DNA from 4 places in the Exiguobacterium sp. KKBO11 genome. Region 1 is predicted to be linked to each of the others. Evidence: riboswitches for the same ligand, from Rfam matches in the RefSeq annotation. Region 1 holds a riboswitch; each other region holds the start of a gene.
The links. A riboswitch is a leader RNA that binds a small molecule or an ion and turns the genes downstream of it on or off. The one in region 1 is predicted to bind thiamine pyrophosphate.

Region 2: it holds a riboswitch for thiamine pyrophosphate, as region 1 does, so the genes downstream of both, AYO36_RS08345 (thiamine phosphate synthase) here and tenA (thiaminase II) in region 1, are expected to answer to the same signal.
Region 3: it holds a riboswitch for thiamine pyrophosphate, as region 1 does, so the genes downstream of both, AYO36_RS06670 (ECF transporter S component) here and tenA (thiaminase II) in region 1, are expected to answer to the same signal.
Region 4: it holds a riboswitch for thiamine pyrophosphate, as region 1 does, so the genes downstream of both, thiT (energy-coupled thiamine transporter ThiT) here and tenA (thiaminase II) in region 1, are expected to answer to the same signal.

The regions. Positions count from the first base shown of each region.
Region 1 is NZ_LUCU01000022.1:490,320-496,421, forward strand. It holds gene AYO36_RS09545 (class I SAM-dependent methyltransferase) at 1-369, opposite strand, end outside; gene AYO36_RS09550 (sporulation protein) at 480-1,253, shown strand; gene AYO36_RS09555 (glycoside hydrolase family 3 protein) at 1,432-3,348, shown strand; gene AYO36_RS09560 (hypothetical protein) at 3,380-3,688, opposite strand; gene tenA (thiaminase II) at 3,740-4,435, opposite strand; TPP riboswitch at 4,509-4,615, opposite strand; gene AYO36_RS09570 (DUF1002 domain-containing protein) at 4,809-5,690, shown strand; gene abc-f (ribosomal protection-like ABC-F family protein) at 5,967-6,102, shown strand, end outside.
Region 2 is NZ_LUCU01000022.1:245,997-252,098, forward strand. It holds gene AYO36_RS08325 (ThiF family adenylyltransferase) at 1-768, opposite strand, end outside; gene AYO36_RS08330 (thiazole synthase) at 765-1,529, opposite strand; gene thiS (sulfur carrier protein ThiS) at 1,532-1,732, opposite strand; gene AYO36_RS08340 (FAD-dependent oxidoreductase) at 1,729-2,673, opposite strand; gene AYO36_RS08345 (thiamine phosphate synthase) at 2,670-3,263, opposite strand; TPP riboswitch at 3,346-3,448, opposite strand; gene nagZ (beta-N-acetylhexosaminidase) at 3,505-4,725, opposite strand; gene AYO36_RS08355 (OsmC family protein) at 4,722-5,147, opposite strand; gene AYO36_RS08360 (MFS transporter) at 5,338-6,102, shown strand, end outside.
Region 3 is NZ_LUCU01000011.1:1,269,011-1,275,112, reverse strand. It holds gene AYO36_RS06690 (DEAD/DEAH box helicase) at 1-1,254, shown strand, start outside; gene AYO36_RS06685 (glycerol-3-phosphate acyltransferase) at 1,251-1,781, shown strand; gene AYO36_RS06680 (GNAT family N-acetyltransferase) at 1,794-3,344, shown strand; gene AYO36_RS06675 (50S ribosomal protein L25/general stress protein Ctc) at 3,637-4,314, shown strand; TPP riboswitch at 4,410-4,509, shown strand; gene AYO36_RS06670 (ECF transporter S component) at 4,610-5,182, shown strand; gene AYO36_RS06665 (ABC transporter ATP-binding protein) at 5,179-6,102, shown strand, end outside.
Region 4 is NZ_LUCU01000011.1:878,669-884,770, forward strand. It holds gene pknB (Stk1 family PASTA domain-containing Ser/Thr kinase) at 1-1,772, shown strand, start outside; gene rsgA (ribosome small subunit-dependent GTPase A) at 1,798-2,703, shown strand; gene rpe (ribulose-phosphate 3-epimerase) at 2,706-3,362, shown strand; TPP riboswitch at 3,385-3,494, shown strand; gene thiT (energy-coupled thiamine transporter ThiT) at 3,555-4,115, shown strand; gene AYO36_RS04580 (thiamine diphosphokinase) at 4,117-4,719, shown strand; gene AYO36_RS04585 (amino acid permease) at 4,774-6,102, opposite strand, start outside.

The DNA.
Region 1 (6,102 bases):
TTTTTTCCGGTCATGCGACAAGAGAGCTTTCATCGGCTCCTTTTTGGATGTCTTGATCGCGACTTTCATCTTTTTCGAGAGCTGGAATTGCCATTCTTCTTCTTCAAAACGGAATAAGAATTGACGGAATTCCGTGAACCAGTCATCGAGTCGTCCGACGAAATCGTCAATTAAAATATTTTCATGCTTCATAACGCGTTCAAATTGAAACTCTACCTGCATCATCACCGTATCTCTTAATAGAATCGGTTTTACCTTGATTCGTCGGAGATCATTTGATTTTTGACGCGGATTACTTATCGTTGCATGGATCAGTATTCCTTGCGTGATTTGCGAGGCAAGACTCGCTTTTAATTCATGTAGTTCCACTAGTCGTCCCGTCCTTTTCTGATGTTCTTTCGAAACTGTAGCAAATTCGTACCTGTTCGACAAGTTTACAAGCTTCATCATTCGTACGTAATCAAAAGGAGGAATGCATCATGTTCAAAAAAATTCTCTCACAAATCGGAATCGGTGCCGCTACGGTCGATACACGCTTGACGGATGACCGCTGTGAACCAGGCGGTCAAATTCACGGTGTCGTCCATATCAAAGGTGGAAACGTCGATCAAGAAATCGATCGAATTTATCTTGAATTCAACACGCAGTACAAACAAGAAGTCAATGATAGCACGACGTTTACGACCTTTACGCTCGACCGATTTGCCTTAAATGAAGCGAAGTTCACGATTGAAGCGGGTGTCGAGCGGGAAATTCCCTTTACATTACGCGTCCCGCTGAATACACCACTCTCCGTCAGTCAATCGAAATCGTGGATCGAGACGGGACTCGACATCGCTCAAGCCGTCGATCCATCGGACCGTGACGCTGTCATCGTCGAAGCAAACCGCTACCAAGCAACAGTCTTAGATGCGATGGAGTCACTTGGCTTCCGATTGAAAAAAGCCGATACGGAAAAATTACCTGGACGATTCCGGAAAGATTTACCGATTGCTCAGGAGCTTGAGTATTCAGCTCGCAATACACACTACGCTCATAAACTGGATGAGATCGAAATCATCATGCTTCAAGACGGGTCTGGGATTGATTTAATCGTCCAAGTCGATCGTCGTGCGCACAGTCTCGGATCATTGTTCAGTGAAATGGCTGGTGCGGATGAGTCAATGATCAAACTTCGTCTGTCCAATAGTGAATTGCAAGATCAATCGTTCGTCGAACGTCAGCTGACAAGCATCGTGGAACGCTATAGCTAATCAATCGATCGAATTTACTTGAAAGTGATTCCTCTTCAGGGGAATCACTTTTTTATTGAATTTTATTTCAATTTGAAATCGTTTACAAATAAAACATTGTTTTAAAATAACCCCCTTGCTATACTGTCCGTATTGAAAAGAATTCCAGTCACGGTTTGACTAAAGGAGGACGTACATCATGAAAAAAATCGGACAGTTCACGTTAACAGCCGGACTCGCAGCAGTACTCGTCTCAAGTAGTTTACCTGTCATGGCAGAGGCAGGATCTTCAGCCGATCGGATCAGTCACAAAATCGACACGATGACACTCGAACAAAAAATCGGGCAGATGATCATGCCGGACTTCCGACAGTGGAATGGCAGCAATCATACGTCGCTTGCCCCAGAAGTCGCGAACATCATCGATCGCTATGATTTAGGCGGCGTCATCTTGTTTGCTGAGAACGTCAGCGAAACCGAACAGACGACGAAACTCGTTCATGATCTGCAAGAAGTCGTCAAACAAGATGCTAGCAACGATATTCCGCTCTTCGTCACGATCGACCAAGAAGGTGGAATCGTTACTCGGCTCGGAACAGGGACGAACTTACCTGGCAACATGGCGTTAGGTGCGACCCGCAGTAGCACATATGCCAATGATGCCGGTCATATCATCGGTTCCGAACTGCGTGCGCTCGGCATCAATGTCAACTTTGGTCCGGTTCTCGACGTCAACAGCAACCCTGGAAATCCTGTCATTGGTGTCCGCTCGTTCTCGAGTGATCCGGAGCTCGTCGGCACACTCGGTTCCGCTCTAATGAAGGGAATTCAGTCTGAAGGTGTCGCGGCGACCGCCAAACACTTCCCGGGTCACGGCGATACGGCGACCGATTCCCACTATGGATTACCGGTCGTTGACCGATCCCTGCAGGAGCTAGAACAAGTCGAGCTCGTACCGTTCAAGCGAGCTATTGCTGAAGACATCGATATGATCATGACAGGACACATCGGGATGCCGCAAATCGAACCTGAAGTCGTCACGTCGACAAATGGTACCTTCCCTTTACCTGCGACGTTATCGGATGATGTCATCACGGGCGTACTGCGCGAAAAACTTGGCTACGATGGCATCGTCATCACAGACGCGTTGAACATGCAGGCGATCGCCGACAACTTCACGGAATCAGAAGCCGTCTTAAAGACGTTTGACGCTGGAGTCGACATCGCGCTCATGCCGACGATCCTTCGTTCCGAGCAAGATGTCACAAAGCTCGATCAGATTTTCAAGGATGTGATCGCAGCAGTCAAAGATGGTCGCCTCTCAGAGGAACGGATCGATCAATCGGTTGAGCGGATTCTGACACTGAAAGCAGAACGCGGAATTTGGAACGGTACGACTGACACGACATCCCTAGCTGAAAAAATCGCGCAATCGAACCAAATCGTCGGTAGTCCCGAGCATAAAGCAAAAGAACGTGCGATGACGGAAGCCGCGGTCACACTCGTGAAAAATGATCAGCGGACCTTACCATTCAAACCGAAAAAGAACGCAAATGTTCTTGTGATCGCTCCTGCGGCGGATCAAACGGACAGCATGAAAAAAACGATCGCTTCCCTACCGAAGAATCGGAACTGGCACGTGACGACAGCGAATTACTCGGCTACTACGCTACCGCTCGACCAAAACCCGACATTACGGGCGCAACTCGATGCAGCAGATTACATCATCGTCGGTTCCAACGTCAACACGAGTGCTAAACTACTACCTACTGCACCAGAACAAGCGATTCCGGCTTCGATCTTCCGCTATGCGAAACAAACGGATACACCATCCGTCCTGCTCAGTCTCCGTAACCCATACGATGTCGCCGTTCAACCGGACGCACCGGCACACGTCCTCGTCTATGGCTTCAAAGGCGATCCAAACGGTCCAGACTCCGAAGCAGGCAATCTAAAATCAGCGGGACCGAACCTGCCTGCAGGTATCCGAGCGATCTTCGGAACGTTCAAACCGCAAGGCACTTTACCGGTTGATGTGCCGGTCTTTCAGAACGGTGTCTTTACCGATCAACTGCATCTCGAATTCGGTGACGGCTTTAAAAACTGGAAAAAATGATGACGTGATACACCAAAAGACCGAAGCTCCTTTACAGGATGCCTCGGTCTTTTAACGATTGATACGGATATTCGGCTTCTTCTTTCGAACGCTTGTAGACACGATGAAGTGAATAAGTCAACGAAACATAGAGGATGACGACTAGGATAGTCGCGATGGAACTCCCCATTGTAAAACCGAACTGAAGCAACACCTGAAAATTCTGAATCGTAGCATATGTGCCGTACACCACCATCAATATGGGAATGATGTACCCAACAAATCTCACTTTCACTTTTCCGAGCACCTGTTGCACGACATATGCCGCGAGAATCACAAGTGCGATCACGATGATTTCCATTCCAATCCCTACTTTCACCAGATGGTATTCCTAATTCTACCATCTACTGGTTTAAGAAGATACCGGGCGTGCTGGAATCTTTTCGTAGACCGACGTGAACGTCTCTTCCGTCCACCCCATGTGCCAGAAGAGTAACTCATAGTAACAACTTGTCACGAAATGACGTTTCATCCGCTCGCGTTCCGTCGGGCTCGCTTGTTCCGCCAGTGCATCAAGCCGTGCAATCTGTTCAAAGACGACCTTTTCAAACCATTCCGAGCTGTACGTGTCGATCCATTGCTGATAGATTTTTTCTTCCGGAGTACACGTCAGTAATTGCTGTCCGACTTCATAATACAACCAGTAACATGGCAAGATGGCAGCAATCGTCTCACCGAGCGTTCCTTCACTCGCATGATGCATGTGGGAGACATACGCATATGTTGTCGGTGCCGGTTCAAATGCTTCAAGATCTGCTTCCGTAATACCGAGCGGCTCAAAAAATGATTGATGTAAGCTCAACTCTGCCTCGTAAGTCGAAGTAGCATGCTCGGCAAGTGTCGCGATCGTCGCGAAGTCGTCTGCTTTTGACGCTGCCTTCGCTTGAATCTTCGCAAAGTGTTTTAAGTAATAGGCATCCTGCATGACGTAATGCCGAAATTTCGAGAGCGGTAACGTCCCCTCCCCGATTCCTTGTACGAATGGGTGCGTAAAACTACTATCCCAATACGCTTGTGCCGCTTGTTTGATTTCTTGTGTGAATGTCATGATCTCATCCTCCTCGTTTAGTATGAAACGAAAAAACACCACCCCGAAACACACGGGCATGGCGCAAGAAGAACAAGACTTGACGCCACTTCCCTCCGTAAGTACGAACTTAATCAGGTTCAAAGGGTCCGAACGTCTTCGTTCGTCTCAGTCGGTCTACCGACTCCCCTAGTGGTCATTATTCGATTCCCATCCACTATAGCATGCTGAAAATGGAAGTCAAGTTGTCCTCTTTTCGCTATACTATGGAGTGTCAGAAGACGGATGCCGTCTCCATCTACAGACCGATTCCGAACTTCTTTCGTTCTCGTACACTAACTTTAGTACCTGATACTATAATTCATTCTGTTACTTACAATTGGAGGATTTCATTATGCATACACCAACAAAAATCATGGCGTCAGCCGTTATCGCTTCTGCTCTATTACTCCCGACAGCCGCATCTGCCGAACAAGTCGTCGATAAGACGATCGTCACACTCGGGGAGTCGCTCGGCGCAAAGGATAAAGCATGGGTGCTTTCCCGTCTCAATGCACCGGAAGGCATCACACCGATCATCGCCACTTCTGCTGACGAAGAAAAATATCTCGGGAAAAACATTCCACAGTCGCAAAAAGGTGGCAACATGTATTCGTCGGCTAAGATCGAACTGACGGAAAAAGGTGATGGACTTTCCGTCTCGACGGAGAACATCACATGGGTGACAAAGGATATGTATCTCAACGCTCTCGTCACAGCGGGTGTCAAAGATGCCGATATCACGATCACTTCTCCCTACAAGGTGACCGGGACATCGGCACTGACAGGAATCATGAAAGCGTACGATCAAACTTCCGCTGAGACTGGAATTAAGTTAAGTGACGAACGCAAGGATTTAGCACAGCAAGAATTATCGGTCACATCAGACGTCGGAAAAACGGTCGGCACGGATAAAGTCGCTGACTTAATGAATGAGATCAAGGCTGAGATCGCCAATCAAAAACCGGAAACCAAAGTCGAGATCGAAAACCTGATCGTCCAAGTCATTCAAAACAACAATATCCAGTTGTCTGACGCACAAATGGACCGGTTGACGAATCTATTCAATCAAATGGAGCAAGCGAACATCAACTGGGGACAAATCGAGAGTGGTTTGAAAAATGCGGGGCAAGACATCCACGCGTTCGCAACATCAGAAGAAACGAAAGGTTTCTTCGCTAAATTATTCGATGGACTCAGTGACTTCTTCAGTTCAATCGCTGGCGTGTTCAAATAATTCAGACTTCCGTAACTGACAAAAAAATAGTAAACTAGAGATATCTGAAACGAAAGGTGGTGTGAAAAGATGGACTTTGCCGCGTGCAAACACTGGTTGATGGAACAATTGTATCTGTTGCGCGCGATTTTTCATGGAATGGCGTTCTAAGGCACCCGTCTGCCCTTTTTTAGAACTTCATGATTGAAAAATACAGCAAAGCGCATCTTTCACACATGATGGAGAGTGCTATTTGCGCTCTCCTTTTTTTGATGCGCGCGAAAGGATCAATTGATTATGATGATTTGCGACATTCAACACCTAACCAAACAATTCGGAGGCGAAACGATCTTAACGGATGTTTCCCTCTTCTTAAACGAACACGACCGTGTCGGTCTAATTGGACGAAACGGGAGTGGCAAGACGACATTAC
Region 2 (6,102 bases), 240 kb from region 1:
AACCGTTTGATCCGATAAGTAAGGATAGGACGGTTCGATGCCGCACGACGGGCACTCCGTTTGCTTCAGTGACTGGACGTTAATTTGTTGAAACGTATTCGACCAGACATCAAACGCAAGCAAGCGCGTCCGCATGGCGTCCGTCTTTCCGCTCAACCACTTCAACGCTTCCGTCACCTGTAAGGAAGCGACCATCTGTACAGCTGGTCCGATGATTCCCGCTGTATCACACGTCTCCTGATCCCGCGGTAATTGATCGAGCAGACAATGCAGACACGGCGTCTCCCCGGGACGGACGGTAAACGTGATCCCATAACTGCCGACGCATCCACCGTAAATCCACGGAATCGAACGCATCAACGCCATGTCGTTCATCAGCAAGCGAATATCGAAGTTGTCCGTTGCGTCGATGATCAGATCGATATCATCGAGAAGCCACGTCAGCGCTGCCCGGTCGACGTCTACTACATGCGCTTCGATCGTCACTGTCGAATTAATCGCTTCAAGCCGTGCTTTTGCGGCAATCGCTTTTGGTACGATGTGACGCGCATCGTCCTCGGTATAAAGCTGTTGGCGTTGTAGATTACTCCACTCGACATAGTCGCGGTCGACGATTCGGACGACGCCGACACCGGCGCGGACGAGTTGCTCTGCCGATGCCGTTCCGAGCGCTCCCATGCCGATGATCAGCACCTTCGCTGATGCCAAGCGTGCTTGTCCCGCTTCCCCGATCGGTTGAAATCGAGTTTGCCGTGAGTAACGGTTCATCGAATCAATCCACTCGTTGGACTACTCGCGACCGCATACTGTTTCTTCTCGATACGTCCCGCTTCGTATCCGAAGCGACCTGCTTCGACAGCTAGTCGCATTGCGTGCGCCATCTTGACCGGATCTTGAGCATGGGCAACGGCGGAGTTTAATAAGACACCATCCGCTCCCAGTTCCATCGCATAGGCGACGTCGGTCGGTGAACCGATCCCGGCGTCGACGATAACAGGAACCGTCGTCTGCTCGATGATGAATCGTAGATGAAGTGGATTGAGAATGCCTTGCCCGGAACCGATCGGTGACGCTGCCGGCATGATGGCGTGACAACCGAGTTCCTCGAGTCGCCGTGCAAGGACGACATCGTCCGACGTATACGGTAAGACGATGAAACCTTCTTTGAGTAATTCTTCAGAAGCCCGTAACGTCTCGATCGGATCAGGTAGTAACGTCTTGTCGCAACCGATCACTTCAACCTTGACCATGTCACACATACCGGATGCCCGCGCAAGCTTCGCAAGCCGAACAGCTTCCTCCGCCGTCTTCGCACCGGCCGTGTTCGGCAGTAAATCGTACTTCGCTAAATCAAGCGACTCCAAGAAATTCGCTTGTTGTTTGTCGAAGATATCGAGCCGACGGACGGCGAATGTCAAAATTTGTGAAGCAGACGCATCGATTGCTTTCTGCTGTACCGTAGCATCCGTATATTTCCCTGTTCCGAGTAACAAGCGTGATTCAAATGTCTTTTCTCCAATTTTCAGCATATTTATCCTCCTCCTACGAAATGAACGATTTCAAATGTGTCATTGTCCCGAACGACCGTCTGACCATATGCCACGCGATCGATTATTTGTCGATTCTGTTCAACGATGACGAGCTTTTCCCCTAAGCCAAGTTGCGTGAGCATGTCCTCAATTGTTTTAATCTGTTCGATCGTGTGGTCATTGCCGTTAATCGTAATGTTCATCGGACTTCCTCCTTCTGAATCAACCGTAATGTATTTACCAAGACTTCCGCTGTCGCCGGTGCGAGTAATATGCCATGCCGATGATGCCCCGTCGCTAGGAAGATCCGACGGGATGAATCGGCGACTCCGATATATGGCAAGCCGGACGCCGTTTGTGGTCGTACACCGGACCAGACTTCTTCGATGACCGCGTCACGAATCGGTGGATACAGTCGTTCTGCTGCTTGAAGCAATGACGTGACCCCTGCGACACTGACACCGACCGTCTCGTCGTGCGGCAGTTCGGTCGCACCGATCAAAATCCGACCGTCTGCTTTTGGCACAAGGTAGACAGCGTCGTCAAACAGGATCGAGCGTAACGGCTGACCCGCGAGACGGACGGCGAGACATTCCCCTTTGACCCCATATGTCGCGATCGAAATGCCGGCTGTATCGAGCAAAGCTTGCGAACCCCGTCCGGCAGCGACCGTCACTGTTTGTCCGGTCCAGATTCCCGCATTCGATTCGATCCTAATGAAGTCATCGTTCTCTTCGATGCGTGTGACTTCCACCTGTTCTTCAATCGATATGCCACGTGCGTGTAAGGCATACATCAATGCAGTCGTCAGTCGTCGTGGATCGATTTGACCGACCGCCGGAAACAAATTCTCGCGTCCTTTACGTTTCAACAAAAACGGTTGTTCCCGGTACCCACAATCGATACCAGTCTCTCGCTCGAGTCGACGTGCAAGCAACGGATACAGACGACGACTTCGTGCGGCAAGTGCATGTAATTCCGCTCTCAGCTCGATGTCCGTCGCAAGCATCCCGGCAGCCGCGCGACTCGTTCCTTGTCCACCTGCTCCGCGTTCTAAGACGACGACGGATTCATTCTGAAAGGCGAGACCGTAAGCAAGCGTCAAACCGATGACTCCACCGCCGATGATGATGTGATTCGTCATACCCGTACCCCCTGATAATGCTTGACGGCGGCGAGCGGATCCGAATGACCGAGAATACCCGATAAGACGGCGATTCCGGTTACACCGGTCGCTACGATTTCAGGCATGCGTTCTGGTGTAATCCCGCCAATTGCAATGACTGGTTTCGTCGTGAAGGTGACGACTTGCTTCAAGGCGTCAATCCCTCGTGGTGGCACGTCCGGCTTCGACGCTGTCGGATAAATATGACCGTACAGCAGGCGGTCGGCTCCTTCCGCTTCTGCTGCCAGTGCCTCTGCTAGCGAATGGACTGATTTCCCGATGACGAGATTCGGAAAATGACGTCGCACATCGCGGACACGTAAGGACCGGCGCGTCAGCTGCACACCGATGCCGGCGACATGGGCGACGTCGACCCGATCATGAACCGTTAACTGATCAGGCGAATAACCATGCGCAAGGAGCGCTTCAATTAGATCAAGTAATTCTGCCGCCGATAAGTTCGGTTCTCGTAGATGCAGCTGATCCGTATAAGGTTGAAGCGATTGAAAGGTCTTTATTTCGTCAAGCGGATTAATGGATCCCGTCGAAATCAGATGTAAACGCATCATGTTCTTCCTTTCCATACGAAAAAGGACCACTCCCGATGTTGAAGGGAGTGGTCCGAAAATGCGCTGAAGCGCTAAGGATATCTAAGGTTTCGAGCCACTTCCCTCCGCTAGTACGAACTAGATCAGGTTCAAAGGGTCCGGATACTTCCGTCTCAGTCTGCTGGGAGACTCCCCTAGTGTCTTTTCGTGTTTAATTGGCTTGCCCCATTAGTCTAGCATGAGTCGCTTTGCTTCGCTAGTCCTAGTTGAGCGCTTCCACTTGCTGAATCAGTTCCGATTTCGTTGGTCGCTGTTGCTCTTGGCTGTCGGCATACGTCTGCTTCAGCTTCAGGATGCGCATTACTTTGGCATCGAGCATCTCCGGCGTCAGCGTTTTTTCTTTGACGGCTTGCATCACTTCAGCATGGACCTTTGTGTAAGCACCTGCCTCTGAAAACATCGCCATATCAGCTCCATTGACGAGCGACTGACGTGCCGCTTCTGCGAGACCATATTGTTTCGTGATCGCCCCCATGACGAGATCATCTGTGATGATGACACCGTTGAATCCGAGTTGTTGACGCAAGAGGTCAGTCAAGATCGGCTTTGAGAGCGAGGACGGATTCGTATCGTCATACGCGGGATAGAGAATATGGGCGACCATCACCATCTCGGCGCCCTCTTGAATCGCTTCTTTAAACGGTAACAGTTCCGTCCGCTTCAATTCTTCCTTTGATGCCGTCACTTTCGGTAGCCCGACATGGGAATCGACACTCGTATTGCCGTGACCGGGAAAATGTTTGACGACCGGAATCGTTCCCGTCTCCTGCATCCCGTGCATCAGGGCCGTACCAAGCGTCGCGACGGTCTTCGGATCAGCACTTAACGCACGGTCGCCGATGATCGGATTGTTCGGATTACTGTTGACGTCAAGGACCGGCGCGAAGTCCATTTTGAAGCCATAAAAACGTGACAAATGTCCGAGCGTACGTCCGACGTCTTCCATTTTCACTTCATCTGCTCCTTGCGCTATCCGTTGACTCGTCGGTAACCGTAATCGTTGATCCGGTACCCGGCTGACGCGTCCGCCTTCTTCATCAATCCCGACGAAGGCATACGGTTTTTGGTTCGTCTCTTGAATCGCACGCGTGAACGTCAAGAGTTGCTCTTCTGACGTGATGTTTCCACCGAGCAATAAGACCCCGCCAATCGCATGCGTCTGTAATAATTTTCGGTCAGCTGCTGAAAGTTCCGTGCCGGCGACTCCGATATAGAGCAGTTGATCGATCTTCTCGGACGTCGACATCGCTTTAAGTTGCTGCTTTAATCGTGCTTGTTGTCGTTCCTCTTTCGTTGGTTCAGGTTTCGGTTTCTTTTCTTCTGTCGGTTGCTTCGTTTCCGGTTGTGATGGTTTCGTTGGTTCCGTCGTCTCCTGCGCACACCCTGCAAGCAACAGACAACCGATCAGTACGGTTTTCTTCACAAAGGATCCTCGCTTCGCACACCATTGATCGAATAATAAACGGAAATCTCAGCGTTCAGGGATTGCGAGACCGAACAATATTTATCCTTTGATAACGAGATGGCGCGACGGACCTTATCTTCCGGGAGATCACCTTCGAGCCGGTAATGAATCGAGATCGACGTAAAACGCCGCGGATGGTCCTCTGCCCGTTCTCCTTCGATATCCATTTCGAAATGGGTGATCGTCAAGCGCATCTTCTCTAAAATCGAGACGATATCAATTCCTGTACAGCCGGCAACGGCATGTAGCAAGAGTTCAGTCGGTCGTGGCGCTTGGTTTTCACCCCCGTTTTCGGGTGCTGCATCCATCGCCAGGTGATGCCCTGATTCCGTCTGTCCACTAAACCCCATCTGTTTGTTCCATGTCACTGTCGCTTGCATCGTTTCCACTCCTTTATAAGTAGTCTTCTTCTGTAGTATACGCAAAAAACAGTACTCCTGGAAATTCACACGCTATTTCGAATAATGGTTCTTTTCCCGAAATCTCGCTTTGCGATACCCGACGAAATCGTTTCATGCTATCCTGTTACTCATAGTTTCGCGCGCAAGCGCTAGAATTGAGGAATTATCCATGTCACCTACTACTCGTTTAAGTCGACGCGATTGGCTCTTGATCGCCACGTTGTCGCTCCTGACGTTCGTTCTCGGAACAAGCGAATTCGTCATCGTCGGGATCCTCGCTGAAATCTCCTCAGCCCTTGATATCACGATCGCAACAGCTGGTACGCTCGTTTCAGCCTTTGCCATCTCCTTTGCAATCGGTACACCGATCGTCATGTCGCTGACCGGTCACCTGGAACGGTGTCGTCTGATCCTACGTCTCTTACTCGCCTGGGTCTTATTGAATCTTGCCAGTAGTTTTGCCCCAAGTTATGAAGTATTGCTTGCCACCCGTATTCTGACAGCGATCCTGACCGGCGTCTTGATTTCACTCGCGATGGTCGTCGCCAGTGACGGTGTACCTGTCTCAAAACGTGGTGTCGCCGTCTCGTTCATTTTCGGTGGTTTTACACTTGCGAACGTCCTTGGTGTCCCGATTGGAACGTTCATCGGTCAACACGCTGGATTCGAAGCCACGTTTTGGCTGACAACAGTCATGGGATTGATCGCGTTTCTCGCCGTATGGAAGATCGTTCCGGTCCAACAATCGACGGGTTCCGGTTCAATCAAGGAGCAGCTTGGACTGCTCGCCAACCCACGGATCCTGATCGCTTTCTTTATTCCATCGTTCGGATTCGGGGCAACCTACGTCGTCTACACGTACCTTGTACCGATTCTGCAAACGGAACTCGGGATTGCGAAGACGTGGATCAGTCCGATCTTGCTCGCTTACGGC
Region 3 (6,102 bases), on a different contig from region 1:
GGGAAAACGATTCAAGCGATTGGTTATGTCGCGATGATTCCTGACCGTCGCGCGCTCATCGTCGCACCGGCATCACTGCTCCGCAACTGGGAGGCGGAACTGAAGCGCTTTTTACCCGGTCGACCGGTTCATGTCGTCACCGGTTCTCAAGCCAGCCGACTCCGCGAACTGGAGCACTTACCTGACGATACGGTAACAATCGTCTCCTATACGACGCTTCGGACCGACGTCCGTCGTCACCCCGTATATGACGTCGTCTTCTTTGATGAAGCCCAGCACTTGAAGAATCCGCAGTCACAAACAGTCAGTCAACTGCGGCATCTGCAAGCAAAACGGCGGTTCGCCTTAACGGGCACACCGCTTGAGAATCGTCCACGTGATATCTGGTCGATTTTCCATGTCCTGTTTCCGGAGCTACTGCCGGATCTAATGACGTTTGAGAAATGGTCGTTTGACGACATGCAACGGTTCATCCAACCGTTCTTATTACGGCGCGAGAAACAAGATGTCTTACAGGACTTACCGAAGAAACAGATCGAGCATCATTATGTCGAGCTCGGTCCAAACCAAAAACGCTTATATGCGTCGTATCTCGCCAAATTGCAACTCGAGACGCTGCAACACTTAGACGAGACGAAACGCGAAGATCGTCTGAAATTACTGGCTGGGTTAACGCGTTTGCGGCAAATTTGCAACGATCCGGGGTTATTCGTCGAGGGATACACAGGGGAAGCAACAAAACGAACGCGTCTGCTCTCATTGATTGCCGAAAAACGGGCAGTCGGAAAGCGGATCTTGATTTTCTCGCAGTATACGCAAATGCTCGAGCGCATTCGCTCGGATCTCGCGCAACGTCACCTCCCCCACTTCCTGTTGACGGGTGAGACACCACTCGAAGACCGGGTGGCGTTATGCGACCGGTTCAATGACGGTGAAGTCGATCTCTTCTTGATTTCCCTGAAAGCGGGTGGGACGGGATTGAATCTCGCAACTGCTGATACCGTCATCCTCTTTGACAGCTGGTGGAATCCGGCCGTCGAACAGCAGGCAGCCGATCGCGCCCACCGGCTTGGACAACAGTCCGACGTGACGGTCATCAAACTGCTGACACGCGGGACAATCGAAGAAAAGATGACGGAATTACAAGATCGAAAAGCCCAGATGGTCGATGCCGTCCTGACGGCTCCAGACAGTGATGCCTTGACCGTCAAGGAACTCGTCCATCTCGTTGAAACAAAGGAGGAACATCGGTGATCCTTGATCTCCTGCTTGGTTACCTTATCGGTAGTATTCTTGGCGGTACGCTCTGGAAGTACGTCAGTCGTACCGATTTGGCACAGGTCGGTTCCGGAAACATCGGTGCCCGCAACGCCCATCGCGCCGGTGGGCTCCCGGCTTTTTTATTCGTGTACCTGTTTGATGCCACGAAGACGATTCTTGCACTACAGCTAACAGACGCATTTTATCCCGTCGCTCTTGCCGTACTTATCGGCCACTTGTTTCCATTGTTTCATCCGCGACGTGGCGGTAAAGGATATGCCGTATTTTCCGGCATCGTCTTCGCTATCACGCCGTGGGCATATCTTGCCGGACTAGGCATACTCGGTCTGTCTTATCTCGTAACGAAAGATAGCGTCAAAGCGGGGCTGATTCCGGTTGTTCTACTCCCGTTACTCCCTGTCTACTTTGACGCGGGACCCATCAATATCTTGTGTACCGTTGCCGTAAGTCTACTTGTCCTGTGGGCTCATGATGCACTTCACAAGCCAGTCATTACATAAGGAGGACGTCTCATGATCGATTTTTCCATTGCCACCGCTTCGGACGCGGAAGCAATCCATGAACTGAACTACCTCACCTTCACGGAAGAGATTCCGCAACATCAACCGAACACCGAACGGAAACGGATTGACCGGTTTCATGATCAAAATACCTATCTGATCGGCAAGGAAGACGATCGACTCGTCGCGATGATCGCCATTCGAAAGCATCGTCCTTTTTCGCTTGAGGAAAAGGGCGTGACGTTAGATGAGACACTGACGAACCCAGCGGAAATCCGTTTACTCAGCGTTCGTCCCGAATACCGCAATAGTCGTACGTTCATGCAATTGATGCGCTTTTTGATGGTCTACTTGGAGCGGGAAACGATTGATCATGTCTATATCAGTGGTACGACGCGGGAAGCTAAACTATATGCGCGGTTCGGCTTCACACCAATCGCAGCAACGCTCGGTAGTGGCGATGCCCAGTTCGTACCGATGTTGTTGTCGCGCGCAACATATGAACGATCCGTCATCGCGGACGTCTTACGTCCTCTGCATTTTCTAGCCGGTCCAGTCGAGGTTGCACCAACAGTCCGCCAAGCGGCACAACAAGCACCGCGCCCGCATCGGACGGCTTCGATGCGCCAGCTCGATCAAGATTTACGTGGTCGGATGTGTCAGTTGCTGGATTTGCCACATGTCTCGATGGCTGTCGGCAGTGGCACCCTTGCCAATGATATCGTCGCACAACAACTGAGTGGACACGGATTGATCCTAAACGGTGGTGAGTTCGGTCAACGCTTGATCGATCACGCGGCACGAGCTGGGAAGTCCTTTGATGTCCACCTGCTTCCGTCCGGTCACCCAATCGACTTGGAACAACTCGCGAGTCAACTGCATCAAACGGAATACGACTGGATCTGGTTGACACATTGTGAGACGTCTACGGGCGTTCTCTACGATCTCGATGCGGTAAAAGCGCTGCTGGATCAACGAACCGCACTCATCGTCGATGCGATCAGCGCCGTCGGAACCGGACGTTTCTCATACGCTGGTTGCAAATTCGTCACGACCGTCTCCGGAAAAGCAATTGGTGGTTTACCGGGTCTTGCGTTCATCGGTCATACAGACAGCATCCTACCTTCTCCACGAATTCCACGTTATCTGGATCTCGGACTCTATGCGGAAGGCGTCGCCTTTTCCGGCTCATCGAACTTGTTGCTTGCTTGTCAGGCAGCGCTCGATGCCCTTGATCTCGATCAAGCCGCCATCAAGATGACTTATCTCGAACAGGCCGTTCGGGCGACTGGTTTTAACCTGCTTGCGACTCAAGAAGCACAAGCGCCGGGAATTCTGACGATCGTCCATCCGTCGGCAACCGCTTTAGGAGACGCTCTCCGGATCCAGGGCTATCATGTTCAATATGAAAGCGACTATCTCGTCCATAATCAATGGCTCCAAATCTCAACGATGGGACAGACGACGATGCGGCACATCGAACGTCTCATCCGTGTATTAGTCCGTGAAAACCAACGCATCACCATAAAAAATGAAAAAAATGAAAGACCTCTTAACCCTTGATTTCAAGCGGTTTGGAGGTCTTTCGACTTTAAAAAATAAAAAATAGAGGTTTAAGGATTTAAAACATAGGGGTATAAACTCACTAGCACCGCATCAAACCGGTGACTTACTCACACATGTTTCTCAATATCAGCGTAATGACCTGGGAGAGAAATGCAAAGTCACGAAAGCGTCAGGCTCAATGCGAGTCTGGAACCGATTGTCTTAGCATGTTTCATATTGTTCAGGACTTGTCCTGCTCCTACATTCATTACCTTTTGAGGGCTATACCAAATTCAAGGGGGAAATGAACATGTCAGTTAAATTAACAGCCGAAAAACGCGAGGTACGTCCACGCTCACTCCGTAAACAATTACGTCATGAAGGAAAAGCTCTTGGTGTCGTGTATGGTTACAAAGTGGAAAGTACACCAATCGCATTCGAAGAAAAAGAATTGCTTAAAATCGTTCGAGAAAACGGTGAGAACGTCTTGATTTCACTGAAACTCGACGGTAAAAATATTAACGTCTTGATCAACCGTCGTGATATGGATGTCTTCACACCAACTGTCGATCACGTTGAATTCATCGCCGTTAAAATGGATGAAGAGACAGAAGTCGAAGCAGACGTCGTACTCGTCGGTGAAGCAGCTGGCGCTAAAGTCGGCGGATTCCTGTCACAGACACTCTTTAAAGTAACAGTCGCAGCAACACCAGATAAATTACCAGAGAACGTCGAAGTCGACGTCACGAACCTCGAAATCGGCGATTCGATCTCTGTAGCTGATCTTCCGGAACAAAAAGATTTCCGTATCGTCACAGAAGGCGACATTCAAGTCGCAGCTGTCGTCGAATCAACGCTTGAACAAGAGCTTGAGGAAATCGAAGAAGCAGAAGCTGAAGCGCAAGCGGAAGCTGGCGAAGACAACGAAGCGGAAGCTACGGAAGAGTCTTCAGAAGAAGCAAAAGAAGAGAACGAAGACAACAAATAAGTCGTTTGACGATACGCCCTTCGTGGCGTATCGTTTTTTTGTGTCTTGACAATAGACAGAAGATTGCCTAAAGTGAACAGCGTATCATCTATTACCATATCCACTAGGGGAGCCCATTTGGCTGAGACGATTCACTTCGGACCCTTCGAACCTGATCTAGTTCATACTAGCGTAGGAAAGTGGAGCGATCACATCCAATGACTCCTGCTGCGCGCAGTTTTTCTGAGGACCGCTCTCTTTTTTACGGAGGGCGGTCTTTTTTGGCGTCTCCCCCATTCTAAGGAGGACGTACCTAATGCAAAACTGGAAAATGAAAGAAATCATGGTCATGATGATGCTCGCCGTCGCTTGCGGGGTCATCTATCTCGGTTGGTCAACACTCTGGTTACCGATGTCTGCAATCTTCGGACCAGTCGGCGCCAACTGGATGTTTGGGATCTGGATCATCGCGAGCCCGCTCGTCGCAGCAATCATTCAAAAACCAGGTGCCGCCCTCATCGCGGAAATCGTCGCGGCAGCCGTCGAGCTGTTCACGGGTAGTCACTTTGGTTTATCGGCTCTTCTCATCGGGGTCTGCCAAGGACTTGGTGCGGAACTCGTCTTTGCGATGACGCGTTATCGCCGTTACGACACCTGGACATTGATGTTATCGGGTGTTGGAGCCGCGATTGGTAGCATCGTCTATAGTCTGATCGCGAACGGATTCGGTTACTACACGACGACGACGTTGCTTGCGACAACAGGTTTACAATTGATCAGTGGTGCATTACTCGGCGGGTTGCTTGCAGCGATTCTCGTCCGTCGCCTTGTTGCGACCGGTGTCTTGAACGGGTTTGCGGCAGGACGTGCGAAACGGGAAGTCGCATGATTACTGTCGACGATCTCAGCATCCGCTATCCGGGTCAGATGAAATCGGTGCTCGATCATGTATCGCTGACGATCGAACAAGGAACGACCCTTTTGCTTGGACGCAGTGGGAGTGGCAAGACGACACTGCTTCATGCCCTAGCCGGACTGACACCGGAGACGATTGAAGTCGAACAGACTGGTACCGTTACCCGGTCCGGTTCGGTCGAAGTCTTATTTCAAAATCCAGAAGAACAATTCTGCATGGAAACGATCGGACGCGAAATCGCTTTTAGTTTAGAAAACCGGTCGATTCCACGTGCGGAGATGGAGGAACGCATTGAACGCTTACTCGCACTCGTCGGTCTCCCTCTCCCCTTCTCGACACCGATCGCGAGTCTATCCGGGGGGATGAAACAGCGCCTCGCGCTCGCCGCGGTCTTAGCGCTCGAGCCGACGATCTTATTACTCGATGAACCAACAGCCCAGATTGATCCAATCGGACAACACGAGCTGATGGCGTTGATCTTTCGGATTCAGAAAGAACACGATTTAACGATCGTCTTGATCGAGCACCAACTCGATGTCTGTTTACCTTACATCGACAAAATCGTCTTACTTGAGGACGGATCGGTGACTGCAACGGCGCATCCACAGGATTTGTTCCCGCAGGCGTATACGGAGCTTCAAGCAAAAGGGGTCGCTGTTCCCTCTCTGTATCCGTATACGTTAGAGACGTTACCCATAGATGGACCACAAGCAGCGCGACTTCACGTGCTTCCCTCAGTCGCTACAGCAGGCACTGCCTTGTTACACGTCGCTGCATTATCGACGAAAGCACCTTATCCACTGACCGATGCGACATTTTCCCTGAAGACGGGAGAATGGGTGATGCTGCTCGGGGCAAACGGCTCCGGGAAAAGTACGTTGCTTGCAACACTC
Region 4 (6,102 bases), on a different contig from region 1:
GATTCGAACGTGAAGCGCATGCTGCTACCAGCTTGAATCATCCAAACATCGTTGCCGTCTATGATGTAGGCGAAGAAGATGCCATCTATTACATCGTCATGGAGTATATCGATGGTATGACATTAAAAACATTTTGTGAAAATCAAGCATTACCTGTGCCGCAGGCCGTCGATATCATCGCTCAAATTTGTGATGCGATCGATCACGCCCATGCACACCGGATCATCCATCGCGATATCAAACCGCAAAACATGTTGATTCGAGAAGATGGTACCGTCAAAGTAACGGATTTCGGAATCGCTGTGGCAATGTCGAATGCGACGCTGACGCATACGATGTCAGTCCTTGGATCCGTCCATTACTTTTCACCAGAACAAGCAAAAGGTAAATTTGCGGATGAGAAGTCGGATATCTATTCGCTTGGTGCTGTATTATACGAACTTGTTACAGGACAAGTCCCGTTCGAAGGTGATTCACCGGTTGCGATTGCTTTAAAGCATCTGCAAGATACACCGCGTCGCCCATCCGTCTTGAATCCGAAAGTGCCACAAGCGCTTGAGAACTGTATCATGCAGGCGCTCGCAAAAGCACCGCATGACCGCCAACAGTCCGTCGCAGCCTTTAAGACAGATATGGTGACGGCGTTGTCTGACGAACGAGCAAGTGAAGGCATCCGTGGTGCAGAAGAGGATGAGATGGAAAAGACGATGGTCTTATCGCCTGTACAAGTGCCAGAAGAATCAAAAGCGGAACCAGAATCACCCGCTGTCACGACCGTTCAACCGAAAACACCGGAAAAGAAAAAGAAAAACCGCTGGTGGATCGTCCTCTTATTGCTCATATTGCTAGGTGGTGCAGCTACGACGTTTGCGATGTGGCCAGATCCAACGGTCACCGTACCATCTGTCGTCAAGTCGGATGGAGACGAAGCGGAAACGAAGCTTGAGAAACTTGGATTCGTTGTTGAGACGACAGAACGAAATAGCGATACAGTCGAGGAAGGCGATGTCATCAGTCAGACACCGCGTGAAAACGCACAAGTCAAGAAGGGTTCGACAGTCAACTTGGTCGTCTCTACAGGTAGTGCTCCGGTCGAAGTACCGGATGTGACAGATGACGCTGAAAAAGAGGCGATCGCCACATTAAAAGAGGCTGGATTCGCAAAAGTCGAAGTCGAACGTGAAAAGTCGGATGAAATCGCGCGAGGTAATGTTATCCGACAATCGATCTCTGCTGGAACGGAAGTGATCGCAAAAGAACAGACGATTACGATCACTGTCTCAGAAGGAACTTCGTCCTTTGAATTGAAAGATTTGACGAACTTATCGAGTGATGAAGCAAAAGCGTATCTCGATGAAATGGGTCTCGACGGCACGTTTGAACAAGAATTTTCAAGTGACGTGAAGCTCGATCAAGTCATCCGTCAATTCCCGCAAGCAGGAGCACAAGTCGAACCGAACGACTCCGTGACTGTGTTCATCTCAAAAGGTGAGGAAGAAAAAACGGTGACGGCAACGTTCCCTGAAAAGGTCGTCTATGATGCGGTCAGCGAGAACGAGGACGAGGAACCACCGAAACAAGTCATCCGGATTGAGACGGAAGACGCGAAAGGGAAGCGGACCGTCATCGAGGAATCGATTGATCAAGATGAGACATTCGACGTGCCGGTGACGATTGATCCAGGAGAAGAAGGAAAAATTACGATCTATAAAGACGATACGGTGTATCGTTCAAAAACCATCACGTACAATCAAGCAAAAGACGCACAATGAATGTGATGAAAAAGGAGTGCATAGGATGACGGAACAACGCATCGAAGAGAATCGAGAAGGAACGATCATACGTCTGCAGGGTGGCTTTTATGATGTCATGACACCAGAAGGAGAGGTCCGTTCACGGGCAAGAGGGAATTTCCGAAAACGCGGCATCAGTCCAGTCGTCGGAGACGAGGTCGTTCTTCATATCGAAAGTGAGACAGGATATATTCTCGAAGTGAAGGAGCGGGACAACTTTTTAGTACGCCCTCCAGTCGCGAATATCGACCAGGCATTGCTCGTCGTCTCGGCGGCAGAACCTGATTTTTCAGCGCACTTGCTCGACCGATTTCTCGTTTTGATCGAAGCGAAGGAAATTCAACCCGTCATCCTATTGACGAAGATGGATTTGCTGGACGATGTTAAAGGACCGGCTGTCCGAGAGGCGATTGCCGCTTACCGGAAGATTGGGTATACGGTCATCGAGACATCAAGTGAGACGTTGGCAGGTATTGAGCAAGTCCGTCCGTTACTTGCTGGAAAAACGAGCGTTCTCGCCGGACAATCCGGTGTCGGGAAAAGTTCATTGCTCAATGCACTGGAACCCTCTCTTGATTTAGAAACAAGTGCGATCTCGAAATCACTCGGACGAGGACGTCATACGACGCGCCACGTCACATTGATGCCGCTTGCCGAAGGATTGATTGCCGATACGCCAGGTTTCTCGAACCTCGATTTTCCGTATGATATGGAAATCGAGGATGTACGGTGGAGTTTCCCTGAATTCGTGGCTGTACAAGATGATTGCAAATACCGAGGTTGCTTGCATTTGAATGAACCCGGTTGTGCCGTCAAGGAAGCCGTCGAAGCCCAAGAAATCATGTCCTCTCGTTATGAGAACTATGGTATGTTTATAGACGAAATCAAGAATCGAGCCCGGAGGTATTGAAGATGATTAAAATTGCACCATCTATCTTATCAGCAGATTTTGCGAATCTCGAACGCGATGTTAAAGCAGTCGAAGCAGCAGGCGCGGACTATATCCATTTTGATGTCATGGACGGTCAGTTCGTACCGAACATCTCATTTGGATTACCTGTGCTTAGCAGCTTACGTCAAAAGACGGATATGATTCTCGATGTCCATTTGATGATCGACCAGCCAGAACGTTTCGTCGAGGATTTCGTCAAAGCAGGGGCGGACATCGTGACGTTCCACGTCGAAGCGACGAATCATGTCCATCGTGTCTTGCAACAAATCAAAGCAGCGGGCGCAAAGGCAGGAGTCGTCTTGAATCCCCATACGCCATTATCAACGATTGAACACGTCCTTGAGGATGTCGATATGGTTTTATTGATGACGGTCAATCCGGGCTTCGGTGGACAAGCCTTCATCGAGCGTGTCATGCCGAAACTCGCAGCACTTGCGCAAATGAAAGCAGAGCGTGGTCTGACATTTGAAATCGAGATTGACGGTGGCGTCAATCCGGAAACGGCAAAGCTTTGCATCGATAACGGTGCGAACGTTCTCGTCGCAGGATCAGCAATCTACAATGCACCAGATTATGCGGAAGCGATCACTAGCATTCGTCAAGGGGCTGCCGTATAATAAGAACGAGAAAACGAAATATGATGACCGCAAGGGGTGTCGCTTGAAAAGCGGCTGAGAGGAGTCTTTTAGACTTTAACCCTTCGAACCTGTTCCGTTCAAACGGACGTAGGGATGTGGCGCACGCAGGCAGTACGGCGTTCGTCGTACTGCCTTTTTGCGTCCTCTCGTACAATGAAGGAGGAAAATAGCATGAAACGGTTACAAATGATGATGGAAATTGCCATCTTCGCCAGTCTCGGAGTCGTCTTTGATTTACTGATTCCATTCAAAATGCCACAAGGAGGCTCAATCAGCTTAGCGATGTTACCGATCTTCGTCATGGCATTTCGCCACGGTGTCGTCGGAGGGGTCGTCACGGGAGCGCTTGTCGGTACGATTCAATTGATGTTCGCTCCACAAGTCTTGACGATCGTTCAACCGATGCTTGACTATACGATTGCGTATGGTGTCGTCGGATTAAGTGGTCTGTTCGCGCGTCAAGTCAGACTAGCCGCGCGCAATGGACAAAAGAAAAGCTTGATGGCGTTCGTTCTCCTGGCGACGTTATTAGGCGCAGGACTCCGTTATATCTGTCATGTCATCAGTGGAATCGTCTTTTTTGCCGAGTATGCCGAAGGTCCAGTCGTACCGTATTCATTGATTTATAACGCGACATACATGGTACCGTCTTACGTTCTTTGTGGTGTCGTTGCGGGTCTTTTATTCACGACTGCGCCACGCTTACTCCGTTATTCGGCACGAGGCGTCTGAGATGCGGGCGATTCTCGTCTGTGCCGGTCCGCGAGAAGAAGCGCCGGATTTACTGACGTTTTGTCAGCCAGGTGACTTTATCGTCGGTGTCGACGGTGGTGTTCAGACGATTGAATCGTTTGGGCTGACATGCGACCTGACGATTGGTGATTTTGATTCTCTTGGTTATGTACCAGAAGGGGCAATCGTTCATCCGGCCGAGAAAGATGAAACGGATCTCGAACTGGCACTTCGTACAGTCTCAGAGAAGAAACAGTTTGAGGATACCTTCATTATCGGGGCGACAGGTGGGCGGCTCGACATGACCGTCCAAAATGTATATCTATTGAAGCGATACCCAGAGGCACGACTCGTGACGAAACGAGAAGAGGTACGATACTTGGCTGAGGGAACGTATGCAGTCGAAGCAGGGAGCTATCATTATCTTTCGTTCATTCCACTCGTACCATCGACTTTAAGCTTATCCGGAGTCAAATATCCACTTGATGCACATCCAGTACCGGTCGGAGGTTCCTTGACCGTCAGTAATGAATGGTGTGCGTCAGAAGCGAAGGTAGAGCTCCATCAAGGAGAACTATTGATGATGCGGACGCTTAAGGAATAGCACAATCATAGGAAAGAGGCCGTGGATGACTCCGCGGCCTCTTTTTAGATGAAATTATTCTTCGAGTTGAGAAGGGGCGACACGGATGTCGCTTTGAGCGGATAGATGTTTTCCTTTGACGAAGAGATGATAACTACCCCACATGACAAGGAAGAAAGGAACACCGATGTATAGAGCGATTCGTTGATCCGCTTGAAACGCAAGACTGACGAGGACGACGACGTTAAGTGTCAACGAAATCAGTGGTAACACCGGATAGAGTGGTGTCTTGAATTTCAGTTCGGATACATCGTGTCCGTTTCGGACGAACTGACGACGAAATGCAAGCTGCGAAGCAGAGATTGAAATCCAGCCGACTTGAGCCCCGAGTCCGGCTAAGGACAAGAGCCAAATGAAGACGGTATCTTCTGCGAAAAATGCGGTCAGAAGCGATAACATCGCGAACATCATCGTAAAGAGCAACGCCCGCATCGGCACACCACGTGCATTGACGTAAGATAATTTCTTTGAAATCATCCCTTCTTGCGCCATTGCCCATAACATCCGAGTCGCCGCATATAATCCGGAGTTTCCGACGGACAACAACGCTGTCAAGACGACGATGTTCATCAAATCAGCAGCGTACGGAATACCGATCGCATCAAAGACCATGATGAACGGACTGCTGACTCCGCCAGCTGTTTCATACGGAATTAATGCACCAACGATCGTAATCGATAAGACGAAGAAGATGAACGTCCGCCAGACTGTATTGCGGATGGCTTTTGGAATCGATTTTTCGGGCGTGTCGGACTCCCCAGCCGCAACACCGATCAATTCCGTTCCTTGGAAGGCGAAGTTGACGGCAATCATCGTCGTCAAGACACCGAGAATCCCGTTTGGAAACCAACCGCTTGCCGTAAAGTTCGCAAATAACGATGTCGGACGATCTGCTTCCATCGGTAACCAGCCGAACCAAGCAGCGCCACCTAGAATGATGAAGAACAGGATCGCGAGGACCTTCAAACTCGAGAACCAGAATTCAGCTTCACCGAATGCTTTGGCGGAGACGGCATTCAGACCGAACAGCAAGACCGTAAAGACGGTACACCAGACGACAACGGGTACGTTCGGAAACCAGCGGTCCATCAAACTGCCGGCAGCTGTAATTTCGAGTGCCACCGTCACGGCCCAGCCGAGCCAATAAATCCAACCGACGGCAAAGCCGACCCCTGGTCCGATGAATCGGGTCGTATAGGTCTGAAATGACCCCGAGACCGGCAGATAGACCGCTAATTCTCCTAGACATAACATCGTCAGATACATGATGGTCCCACCCACGATGTAACTGAGGACCGCCCCGAGAGGTCCTGCTTGTGAAATCGTTAATCCTGACCCTAAAAA